Regions from separate parts of the Colwellia sp. RE-S-Sl-9 genome, predicted to be linked through region 1. Evidence: riboswitches for the same ligand, from Rfam matches in the RefSeq annotation. Region 1 holds a riboswitch; the other holds the start of a gene.
The links. A riboswitch is a leader RNA that binds a small molecule or an ion and turns the genes downstream of it on or off. The one in region 1 is predicted to bind cobalamin.
Positions count from the first base shown of each region.

Region 1 (5,811 bases):
TAATACAATCTAGCGTTTCTTGTTCAGAAAACTCTTCAGGAATCATGCTATATAAATTCCCTTTGGTAGCTTCATCACACAACATGGGTTGAGATAAACCAGTACCTCGTTGATCAATTAAAATAATGTCGCGTGTTTTTCTAATTTCTACAAAGCTTCGACGTATATGTGCTGCTAATTCAACAGCTGCTTGACCTGGCCCCCCGGCAAGAAACATAAGTGGCGCATTATTTTTTGAGCTATCAATCGCTGGTAACACAGCATAATTAATGGAAATATTTTTGCCTTCAGGCTTATTGTAGTTCTCGGGGACATTTAAAGTGCCACATTTTACTTGCGAGCGAATACCATCAATGTGGCAGTTTTCAACAGCAGAGTTTTCTTCATTCGCCAACGCAGCATTAGCTGTAATACTTAACAAAAATGAAAATAGAACGAATCTTGTTTTCTTCATTACTTTCCCTTGTAAAAATTTTAAATTTGGTGTCTATTAAAATAAATTATTTGACTAAAAAATCTCATGAATACTTATATGGATATAACAGTTTATTACCTTAATTCTTTTACTTACAATGGCTCAGGCGGTAACCCAGCAGGTGTTGTATTAAATGCAGATAATCTAACACCGCAGCAAATGCAGTATATTGCCACACAAGTGGGATACTCTGAAACCGCTTTTGTATCAGCGGATGTTGAATGCGACTTTAATGTTCGATTTTTTACTCCGAATCATGAAGTTGATTTTTGTGGACACGCGACTTTAGCAACATTTTCATTATTGTTCGAAAAACAGATCATTGAAGCGCAAGAGTATACTCAACAAACTAAAGCGGGAAAGTTAAAGGTAAAAGTGGCCACTGATACCTTAGTGAATATGGAACAAACACTCCCGCAATATTTAGGTGTAGTTGAAAGCAAAGAAGTAGCTGAGTTATTAAATATTTCTGAAACGTTATTTGCTACGACTAATCTACCTTGTGAAATTATTTCAACGGGCTTAGCTGATGTAATAATACCTGTACCCTTTGGAACTTTAGATTCAATAGTGCCTGATTTAGATAAAATATCGCGTTTTAGTGAAAAATATAATGCGATTGGCATTCACCTGTTTGAGTTATCTCCAGCCCAAAAAAATATCTCAGAAAGTAATTCAAATAGTTTAACAGCCAGCTGTCGAAACTTTGCACCTTTATTTGGTATTCCTGAAGAGTCTGCTACGGGTAGCGCTTGTGGTGCTCTCGCCTGTTATTTAGATAAGTATAAGGTTATAGATGGCCAACACTACACGTTTGAGCAAGGTAGAATAATGGAGTCGCCTTCTTTACTGAAAGCTTCAATCTTTAAACGTGATAGTATAATTACGAAAGTAGAAGTGAGTGGTTTTGCTTATTTATTTGATTGTAAAAAGATAAAATACCCTAGGATCTGTTGATCTATCAAGATTGTTTTTTCAGCCCCCTGAAAGATCAACAAACCTAGTTAAAAGCATAATTAAAATGATGATATAAAGCTTTTTATACGTTTGGCATTAGCTCCAAGATCTGTTCCACCAATACGAGAAATGGATCGTAGATCTATCTTACTTCCTGTATCCGTTGCTTGAATACGAATAGCTACATCGTCTTTAAAACCCCAGAGTAAACTGGTATCAACTGCTTCAATCATTCCTTGCTTAATATCTTTAGCAACAATTTCCCAGCCTAATTTTATCGCCGTATCAATAGCTTTATTAAACGCTTGCTCTGTGTTCAAGATGCTTACAATGGGTTGTAGTTCTGGATAAACTTTTTGTTGTAACGGAGCTAATTTTTCGCTGTCGTATTCTAGTGGATTAGTTCCTTCGCCACGCAAGGCTAAAATGGCTTTAAATTGAGGTAAATTAACCGTGTCAGTACTTACCTGATGTAAAAAAGGTAAAGACTTAGCTTTAGCCGCTTGCATTGATAAACCAACAGCCGGTATAGCTAATAAAATAGCGACTATAGCACTACTTTTAAGCACACGTTGTTGCTTTGTAAAAAACGCAAATAAACCAATTACTATCGCTATTACCAGCACAACAATACTAGCATACCCTGTAAATTGAATGATTTTAAAAGACGTTCCCATGCCCCATAATTGCAAACGATAAGCAATAACGGCAAGAGGAAAACCCAGTAACAAAGGAATAGTTAAAAACTTACAAATAGTTATAATTTTTTTAATGAACATCATGTTGCCTTAAGATCGGTATTAATAGAAGCCCATATATTTAGCAGGCATGTGGATAATTGTACTACGAAGTATATCTAGACCTTAGAATGGCTTACATTATTTCATTGCTCAACTTCGGTTTCAAAAGTGAAAAAATAATATCCACTTAATATTCAAAGCTGTGTTCAAGTACGCTGTAGCGTTGATCATTTATTGATTTTAGGTATGAAATTTTAGCTTAGCTCACTTTTATCAATGTATTTAGTTCTAACGGTTAAATCGTTTTCTTTTCTAACTTGACTAAAGACGGCCATTAAATCTTTTATGCGATTATCTAAATCTTTAATCACGACGTAGCTTATAACTATAACTAAAAAACTTATAATAAAAATAACATCAGCGCTTAACATTAACGAGCTATTCGCTGAATTTTTAATATATCAGTTAGTTTCATTACTGATATATTTAGTTTGTTTTCAACTTGTTTAACTGCTTTATTCTATCTGTTGCTTGTTCGAACCAGTAGCTTGCATCAATACCAAATTTCCCCGTTGCTGACTTTTCCATTGCAACTTTTCGTAGTTTTTCAACTTCAAGTACAGCAGGTTGTTGCATAGCATTGGTAAATATTGATAAAACAAATACTGTTATTTAATTAAAAAATAACTGTGGTAAGATGTCGGCGCTTTTAAGGTGTTTTTTACTCTTATTTATTAGAGGAAAAACTTAAAGGGGAATATGGTGCAAGACATGGTTAGTTTTATTAACAACCACTTAATTCCATAACTGTTCCCGCAACTGTAAAGAGAGTTTAGTGACGGTTAAAATAACATCACTAAACACTTAAGTCAGAACACCTGCCTTAATCGCCTTTAGTGAACGTGCGGGTAACGCGAAAAACTAAGAATATCTCTCATATAATTATGAGTGACTTCTTATGATGTGTCCTTGTATTTCCTAAAATTGTATTCGCTATGTTTTATTCGCTATTATGGTTAAGGCACATATGTCACCCTTTGTTCTACAAGCAAATAATGTTACTTGGTCTGCAAACCCAAAAAAGGTTATTCAAGGTATTCACCTACAAATAAAAGCAAGTGAAACCGTTGCTATCGTTGGCCCCAATGGCGCAGGAAAAACCTCTCTTCTTAAATGTTTATACGGCGAATATTCAGATTATTCTGGTAATATTTATTTGCATGGCAAGCCCCTTAAAAACCTTAATAATAAAGATATAGCCAAAAAAGTCGCTGTGGTTAGCCAACATTCAGAGTCTGCATTCAACTTAACTGTTTTAGATATTGTAGGTATGGGGCTTATCCCTCATAAAGGATTGTTTGACATAAATACAGATGCCGACAAACACAATATTGAACAAGCGTTAATCAAGGTTGATCTGATAAAAAAACAGCATCAATTATTTAGTACTTTATCAGGCGGTGAGCAGCAGCGAGTATTAATTGCTAGAGCTATTGTACAAGCGCCTGATATTTTGATTATGGATGAACCTACGAATCATCTTGATATGTACTATCAGCATCAAATATTAATGTTAGCCAAGTCCCTCAACATAACCTTATTGATCACTATTCATGATCTTAATTTAGCCGCCCAATATTGCGATAGAGTGCTCATGTTAAACAACGGTCAACTTGTAGCAGATGACACACCTGAAAGTGTATTTACCGCCGAAAACTTAACTGATGTATTTAAACTAGAATGCGCTATTGATAAAAACCCTTTCACTCAAAAAACAAGAATTACCTTTGCTGGTATAAACAACCAAGTAAATGACGAATCAAAGTGGCTACAATCATGAAAAATCACTTATTAACAAAAAAGCTACCGTACAAATATTCGCTCTTGTTAATTGTTAGCCTCGTTGTTATCACGTTATTGTCTTCTATTGGGTTTGGTGTTGTTGAATTAAACCATAAAGCAGTATGGCAATGTGTAACTCAAGGGTGTGAAAAAGGTATTTACGATACCATTTTATGGGAAATACGCTTTCCGAGGGTATTGCTTGGTTTTATCGCGGGCTTTGGTTTAGCTTTAGCAGGCGCTTTAATGCAAAACGTGACACGTAACCCACTTGCCGACCCGTATTTATTTGGTATTGTTTCTGGAGCAGGCTTAGGGGCAACTTTAACTCAGTTTTTACCGGTATCAATGCAGCTTGTTTCGTTACCTTTTGCCTCTTTTTTAGGGTCTTTATTAGCGGTTGGACTTATTTTAATTGTGATATATCAAAATAATTGGCGTCGCATTGAGCACTTACTGTTAGCAGGCGTAGCGGTTTCCTTCTTATTAAGTTCTTTAACCACCTTTATTCTTTACAGCGGTGATGCTTTTTCAAGTAACCGCGTTATTTTTTGGCTCATGGGCAGTTTAGCCAGAGCAGACACCAACGCTCTACTGTTGATATCCCCCGTAATTATTATTGCTACGCTTATTGCACTTTTATTAGGACGCCAGCTTGATGCGCTATTACTCAGTGACGACAGCGCTCGCACCTTAGGAGTAAAAGTTGAACGCTTGCGTGTTATTACCCTTATTTTATGTGCTGCAATAACAGCCGTTATTGTGTCTTATTGTGGCGGCATTAGCTTTATTGGTTTGATGATCCCACATATTGTTAGGCCTTTTGTGGGCATTACCAGCGCTAAATTATTTATAGCCGTAGGCTTAGTTGGTGGCTGTTTTTTAGTGTGGGTAGATGTTGTTGCGCGTACGGCATTAGGCGGACAAGAAATACCAATAGGTGTTATTACTTCAGCGATGGGCAGTTTGTTTTTCTTAGCCCTATTACGAAAAATGTAAGCGAGATTTTTTATGGAAATAAAAGCGTTAAATCTTGAATTTGAAAGTAAAATTCAAGATAAAATCAATCAAAAAACCAAACCTGTTGGCTCTTTAGGCTTATTAGAAAGCACGGCTTTACAGCTTGCGCTTATTCAAAGTAATAAAAGCAATAAGCTTATTTCACATATTTCAATTAACAAACCTACTGCCTTAGTTTTTGCTGGAGATCACGGTATTAGTGAAGAAAGTGTTTCAATTGCACCAAGTTGTGTAACTCGCCAAATGGTACAAAATTTTATCGCTGGCGGCGCCGCAATTAACTGTTTTTGTAAGGTAAACAATATTGATTTTAAAGTCGTTGATGCTGGCATTATAGACCCCATTACCGATAGTTCATCTCGATTAATTAACATGAGATTAGGGGCTGGTACAAAGAACTTTGTACATGAATCAGCAATGACGATGGAACAAGTTGAACTTGGTCTTAGCTATGGTGAACAAGTGGTAGCGCCCATCATTAAAAATGGCTCTAACCTACTTATATTAGGCGAAATGGGAATTGGCAATACCAGTTCAGCTACGGCAATTACAGCTCGTTTAACCCATTCAGATGTTGATCTTTGCGTAGGTGTAGGCACAGGCATAACCGCAGAGCAACTTTTTAAAAAGAAAACGCTTATTGAAAAAGCCCTCGCACGTTTTGATTCAGACGAACCTTTAACGGTTCTAAAAGAAGTGGGTGGATTTGAAATAGTTGAAATAACAGGCGCAATTTTAGCGGCAGCACAAGCCGGAATTTGTATACTAATTGACGGT
Region 1 covers NZ_CP182631.1:2,250,886-2,256,696, forward strand. Annotated here, with positions in the region: gene ACM9HF_RS09625 (alpha/beta fold hydrolase) at 1-454, opposite strand, end outside; gene ACM9HF_RS09630 (PhzF family phenazine biosynthesis protein) at 521-1,432, shown strand; gene ACM9HF_RS09635 (DUF1499 domain-containing protein) at 1,492-2,214, opposite strand; gene ACM9HF_RS09640 (nitrate- and nitrite sensing domain-containing protein) at 2,659-2,844, opposite strand; cobalamin riboswitch at 2,868-3,072, shown strand; gene ACM9HF_RS09645 (ABC transporter ATP-binding protein) at 3,200-4,012, shown strand; gene ACM9HF_RS09650 (FecCD family ABC transporter permease) at 4,009-5,013, shown strand; gene cobT (nicotinate-nucleotide--dimethylbenzimidazole phosphoribosyltransferase) at 5,026-5,811, shown strand, end outside.

Region 2 (5,811 bases), 1.6 Mb from region 1:
TTGTTAAACTCATTTAAAAGAATATAAATGAGAAATGGGTTATTGCGATTGGTAAATAGGTATTAAAAATATGATTGAATATACAATAAACATGTGGGAACTTGCTACTGAAGGAGATAAGCAAGGAGTGCTATTTTTTGTAGTAATTTACGCATTAGTTATTTGCTTATACTCTCTTGTTCGGCAAGTATTAATAAAGCAATGGCCCGTTGCAAAAGGTGTTTTACAAAATGCTTCTGTCAAAAAATGGGGAGACGCTGAGTTAATTGTATCAGAGCAAGATTATAAAGTTGATTCTTTGTATACATATCAGGTGTGTGAAAAGGAATACCAAGGAACAAGAGTATCACCTTGGATAATAGTCGCCTCCCACAATGCTAAATCATTGCTTACGAAACAATTAAGTTATATTCAAAAGAATGAAGATGGCACGGTCAATGTATTTTATAACCCTAAAAACCCGAAAAAGAGCTACTTGGTAAAACCTGGACTTTTCGGTATGGCTATTACTTTAGCTCTGGCGGTTCTTCCCTTATATTTATATTTACATGAATACTTATAAATCACATAAAAAGCGAGTTACCAATCTAAACCTTTTTGCGCTTTAACACCGGATTTAAAGGCGTGTTTTACGGGTTGAACTTCAGATACTGTGTCGGCTAATTCAAGTAAGCGTCGATGACAAGCTCTACCGGTAATTAATACATGTTGCATTATGGGGCGATTATTTAATGTTTCAATAATGTCATCTAAATCTATGTATCCGTACTTCACCATGTAGGTCATTTCATCAAGCAGCACCATATCTATGTTTGGGTTACTTAACATTGCTTTACTCTTTTCCCACGCGACTTTTGCCGCAGCGATATCGGTCTCTTTACTCTGAGTTTCCCAAGTAAAGCCGGTTCCCATCACATGATGCTCTACTGGAAATTGTTTAAGAATGTTCATTTCGCCACATTCCCATTTTGATCCTTTAATAAATTGCACAACACCTGTGTTTAAACCATGTCCTACGGCACGTAATATAGTACCGAAACCTGAGGTGCTTTTACCTTTACCATTACCAGTAATAACCACTAAAACACCGCGTTCTTCGGTGGCTTTTGCTACACGCTCATCTACATTAGCTTTAATTTTTTGTTGGCGAGCTTTATGTTTTTCTTCATCGGTTAAGGTATTACGTTGTTCTGTCATAATTGTCTTCTTTCTAGGGGCTAAGTTCAAAGTCGAGTTTTCTTACTTTGATGTTTACGCCTGATTTTGTGAGTTCTTGATAAAAATCGGCAAGGTTACACTCTTTAACCTGCTTACATACAATACCGTATTTTAAAATAGCGGTTTTACTACTTTGTAAAGAAGCGAGCTTTAACCAATGTAACGCCTTGTTAAAATCTTTACTAACAAACTGCCCATTAATATACATTTGAGCCAAGTTAACTTGCCCTTTTGCGTAACCTAATTCTGCTGATTGTTGAAAAAAGTTAAAAGCGCTTTCTAAACCCGTTTCATTAAAACGATCATTTAAAAAAGCTACGCCTTTATTATTTTCTTTTTTACCGTATATTAAACCACTAGAACGATAATTTTCTTTCATGGGCCCAACCACGTTACCATAGAGCAGATTTTGAATAGGTCTATTAGCTAAATAGATAGCCCCGTTGCTAAACATATTCTTAATTTCATTATGTGATATATCGTAACGTCGAGTTTCAAAGTATTTTTTAAAACCTAATTGCCCATAGTAAATTGCATTAATAACCGCATGCTTACTTTGATAATAAAAACCGCCATACATAAGCGTAACAATGTCGCCCGTTATATCCACTACCTTAGCAATTCTGTATTTTTCATGGGGTCGTAAATCTTTTTTAATCAGCCTAAAATCAATAAAGTAAATGTCGTTAATTTTAGGTTCTAAAATAATAGCCAAAGAGTTATCTTTTTGATGCTTATAGTCCATATATTCTGTAAAGCTGAAATACAAAGCAATAAGAGCAAGAACCACCGCAAACGTTTTTAAGGGAATTTTTATTGGACGGAAACCTATGGTTCTTAATGCCATAGCTGCTTTTATTCCTGTATTTTCTGTCACCTAACTTCCTTGAAGTTTGTTTTAATTTATTTGACCATACTACCCTGCAGCCATTACTTAGTAAAAAGTTTTACCGTTAATTCAGGATTACTTTGAAAATACCAATGCATGTACGACGCTATAATATTACCGTGCTGATAAACAAACTCGCCTAAGCGTTCACTGGGGTGATGCTTAGTTTGACTAATAGGCTCTAACGAAATGTCGGCACTTGAGTAATGAAAACTGTGGCCGCGCATTACATTATTCTCTAACGTTTCAGTTCCTTTTAAAGGTAATTCAACCCACTGAGAACCAATAGCCGCTAGCTTTTTTTGCATAATGGCATTACCCGGTAACAAGCCAACCATTGAAAACTTTTTATCTTGTAAATCAGTTAGCTGCTCAAGTAAATACAACATACCACCACATTCTGCAATCAATGGTTTATTGGTTTTAGCAAAAGATCGTACGCTCGATATAAAGCTTGTATTTTGAACAAGTTGCTCAGCATATAATTCTGGGTAACCACCGGGAATATATAACACATCACCTGCTGGTAACTCAGCATCGGTAAGTGCTGAACAATAAACTAACTCAGCGCCTGTTTCTTGTAAAAAAGCGATATTAGCCGCATAAATAAAACTAAAAGCTTTGTCTTTTACAATAATAATACGAGTGCCTTTTAAAACACCTTCATGTTGATACTCGTGTTCAACCTCTTCACAAGGAAAAAACTCTATACTGGCAGGAAGTTCAGCTAAACCTGTAGCGGCAATATGAGACGCAGCTTGATCAAGTTGTACATCAATATCAGCCAACTCTTGTGCTTGTACTAAACCCAAATGACGTTGAGGTAACGTAATGGTTGCATCTTTAGGCATTCGACCGTAAAAGCGTAAATCGTCAGGCAAGCAATTTTGTAATATTTCGGTATGTCTAGGCGTGTTAACTCTATTTGCTATAACACCTGAAAATGGCAAATTAGGACGATAGTTAGCTAATCCAAAAGCAACCGCTGCAAAGGTTTGCGCCATGGCAGAAGCGTCGATAATACCTAATACCGGAATATTAAAATACTCAGCTAAATCAGCACTACTTGGCGTACCATCAAAAAGCCCCATAACCCCTTCAATCAAAATGAGATCTGACTCAAGCGCAGCTTTATATAACAACTGTTTACAGTCTTGTTCACCCACTAACCACAAATCTAATTGATACACTAATTCGCCGCTGGCTTGGCGTAAAATCATAGGATCAATAAAATCAGGTCCTACTTTAAATACGGTAACCTTTTTACCTTGATTACGATGATACCTAGCGATAGCAGCAGTAATTGTTGTTTTTCCGGTGCCTGATGAAGGAGCAGCAACAATTAATGCTGGGCACATAGTGCCTGTGCCCTTTACATTATCAGGAGTATTTTCAAATGCCAAAGTAAACGCCTTTTATTAATAAGTTGATGTAAGCAACAATTTATGATGAAAGTTGAGCTGTTGTTTTTTCAGTGAAAAAACGATTGATACACCAATGCATTACTATTCCTGTAGCAACATAAAACACAGGATTAGAAACTGATTTAAAAAAGTATTTATTTACTCGTGTTGCATATTCAGCCCACGATAAATCTGGAAATTTCCCCGAGAAGGCATAATAACTACCATTAGAGATGAAAAAGGCAATAGAGCTAGCAATAATTAACGCTACACTCACTTTAACAATATTGGTTATCATATTTTGTTGTGACCAATCAGGACGCACGTAATAACCCGCTGCAAACATAGCAACATAACTAAAAGCTAGAGCAGGATAAGACGCGGTTAAACAATCACCAAATTGTCCTCGATGAAATGAAGACGCTAAATCAATAGTGATAGATAAAATATAAAAAAACCAAAAGTCTTTCACTTTACGCAAGTACATACCTGCTAAAAAGAACACAGCTGTAGAAGCACTTGGCAGGCTATTGAAAGTAGAAAAATGATTACCACGTGTAGCGATCATTAACAAAGTTAATAAGCCACATATGCTTAAGAACAAAGAAAGGGGTGATTTTACTTCAGTTAATTTCATAACAATCCCGTTAAATAGTTAACGGTGGAGAAATCAAAGTTAGTAAAAGAAGTGAAAACTATAAATAAGAACGTTATAGGCTAATACAAATTTACTAGTCTCTGAAAAGCCGCCCACCGCAGTTGTCGAGTATAAATTAGGCCGGTCTCCGGACTCCTGTTCATCGCTTTGCAATACCTTCCCATGCTTTCATTGAATGAAGAATACCAAACGCATTAATGAATTGAACTATTTTATATGAAGAATAAATGGTCAAATACAAGGCATTTATTTTAATAACTAGTTGTTCTAATTATTAAATAAATAACGATGTAATTGGCCATTTAAACAAGTATAAATGATCAATTGGTTATTGCGATTGGTATAAACACAGTGGTTTTTATTGCTGCTCACAGTTACCGTTGCGGGGGCAGTACTGGTATTTCACCAGTTTCACGTTTCATCTTAATTAATACTTATTCATTAAATTATAAGCATTAATTTCGACACCTAAATCTGACTGAAATAGTACCTGAAGCAAGCTGTTTATACAACATATACCCATATCAAAGTAAATGATGCACACTATTAATATTGTGCATTGAACACTGTTGCTGATTTAGTTATGCTGCGCTGCAATTAGCAAAAGTACGGCTCTATGATTACAACTTTATATTTAGCTCGCCATGGCGAAACTCAGTGGAATAAAATACAACGTTTTCAAGGACAGCTTGATAGCAACTTAACCGAGTTAGGTAAAACCCAATCAGAGCAAATAGCTCAAAACGTGCTTAAGCATAATATCGAAGTTATTTTCTCTTCAAATTTAGGACGTGCCGTAAACAGTGCTCAAATATGTAAACAAACGCTTGGCGTAAACACCCAAGTAAAATCTAGCCTTACCGAAAGGCATTTAGGCTATTGGCAAGGTAAGCAAATAACAACCTTATCGAAAGATCCTAATTATGTTGAGCTATTGCAGAAATTTACTGAGCTAACACCTCAAGGTGGAGAAAGCGCTGTAACTTGTGGCGAACGTATTTACAAAGCACTTGAAAAAATAGCGATAGAATATAAAACAGCTCATATTTTAGTGATTTTTCATGGTGAGGCTCTGCGTTGTTTTTATGGTTATATTGGTAATAATTCGAATATGAATGCCTACGACTTATTTAAAAATGGTTCTATTAACAAACTAACTTATGAGCATAACACCTCAAGTTTTCATTTAACGCCATCGACCTAAGCTAAATTGCTCTATAAAAAGGAAAGAAAGTGACATTTAACGAACTTACTTTATGGTTGTTTTCTACACTGCCTTTTTATACGCTAACATTAACAATTATTTTAGCTTTATTACTTGATAAGTACTTAGGCGAAGCTCGTCAGTATCATTACTTAGTGGGCTTTGGTTGGCTTGCTCAACAAATCGAAAAACGTTTAAACACCTTTCAAACCGATAAAAAATCAGACGAAACACAGCCATTACGCTTCAATATAAAAAAGGCATTATTAGGCTCACTCGCATGGGCTATTTTAGTGCTACCTATTCCGTTACTTTATTGTTTATATCTCAATCATTTAACTTGGTACTGGCAAATATTATTAGACGCTATCGTGCTTTATTTAGCCATTGGCCTAAACAGTTTGTATCAACATGCTATGCAGGTTTACCAACCGCTAAA
Region 2 covers NZ_CP182631.1:3,823,971-3,829,781, reverse strand. Annotated here, with positions in the region: gene ACM9HF_RS16615 (DUF3592 domain-containing protein) at 71-562, shown strand; gene cobO (cob(I)yrinic acid a,c-diamide adenosyltransferase) at 580-1,197, opposite strand; gene ACM9HF_RS16605 (tetratricopeptide repeat protein) at 1,211-2,095, opposite strand; gene ACM9HF_RS16600 (cobyrinic acid a,c-diamide synthase CobB) at 2,149-3,510, opposite strand; gene ACM9HF_RS16595 (hypothetical protein) at 3,551-4,147, opposite strand; cobalamin riboswitch at 4,270-4,655, opposite strand; gene ACM9HF_RS16590 (histidine phosphatase family protein) at 4,785-5,372, shown strand; gene ACM9HF_RS16585 (cobalamin biosynthesis protein CobD/CbiB) at 5,402-5,811, shown strand, end outside.
Region 2: linked by a shared signal. The riboswitch ahead of ACM9HF_RS16595 (hypothetical protein) and the one ahead of ACM9HF_RS09645 (ABC transporter ATP-binding protein) in region 1 are both predicted to bind cobalamin.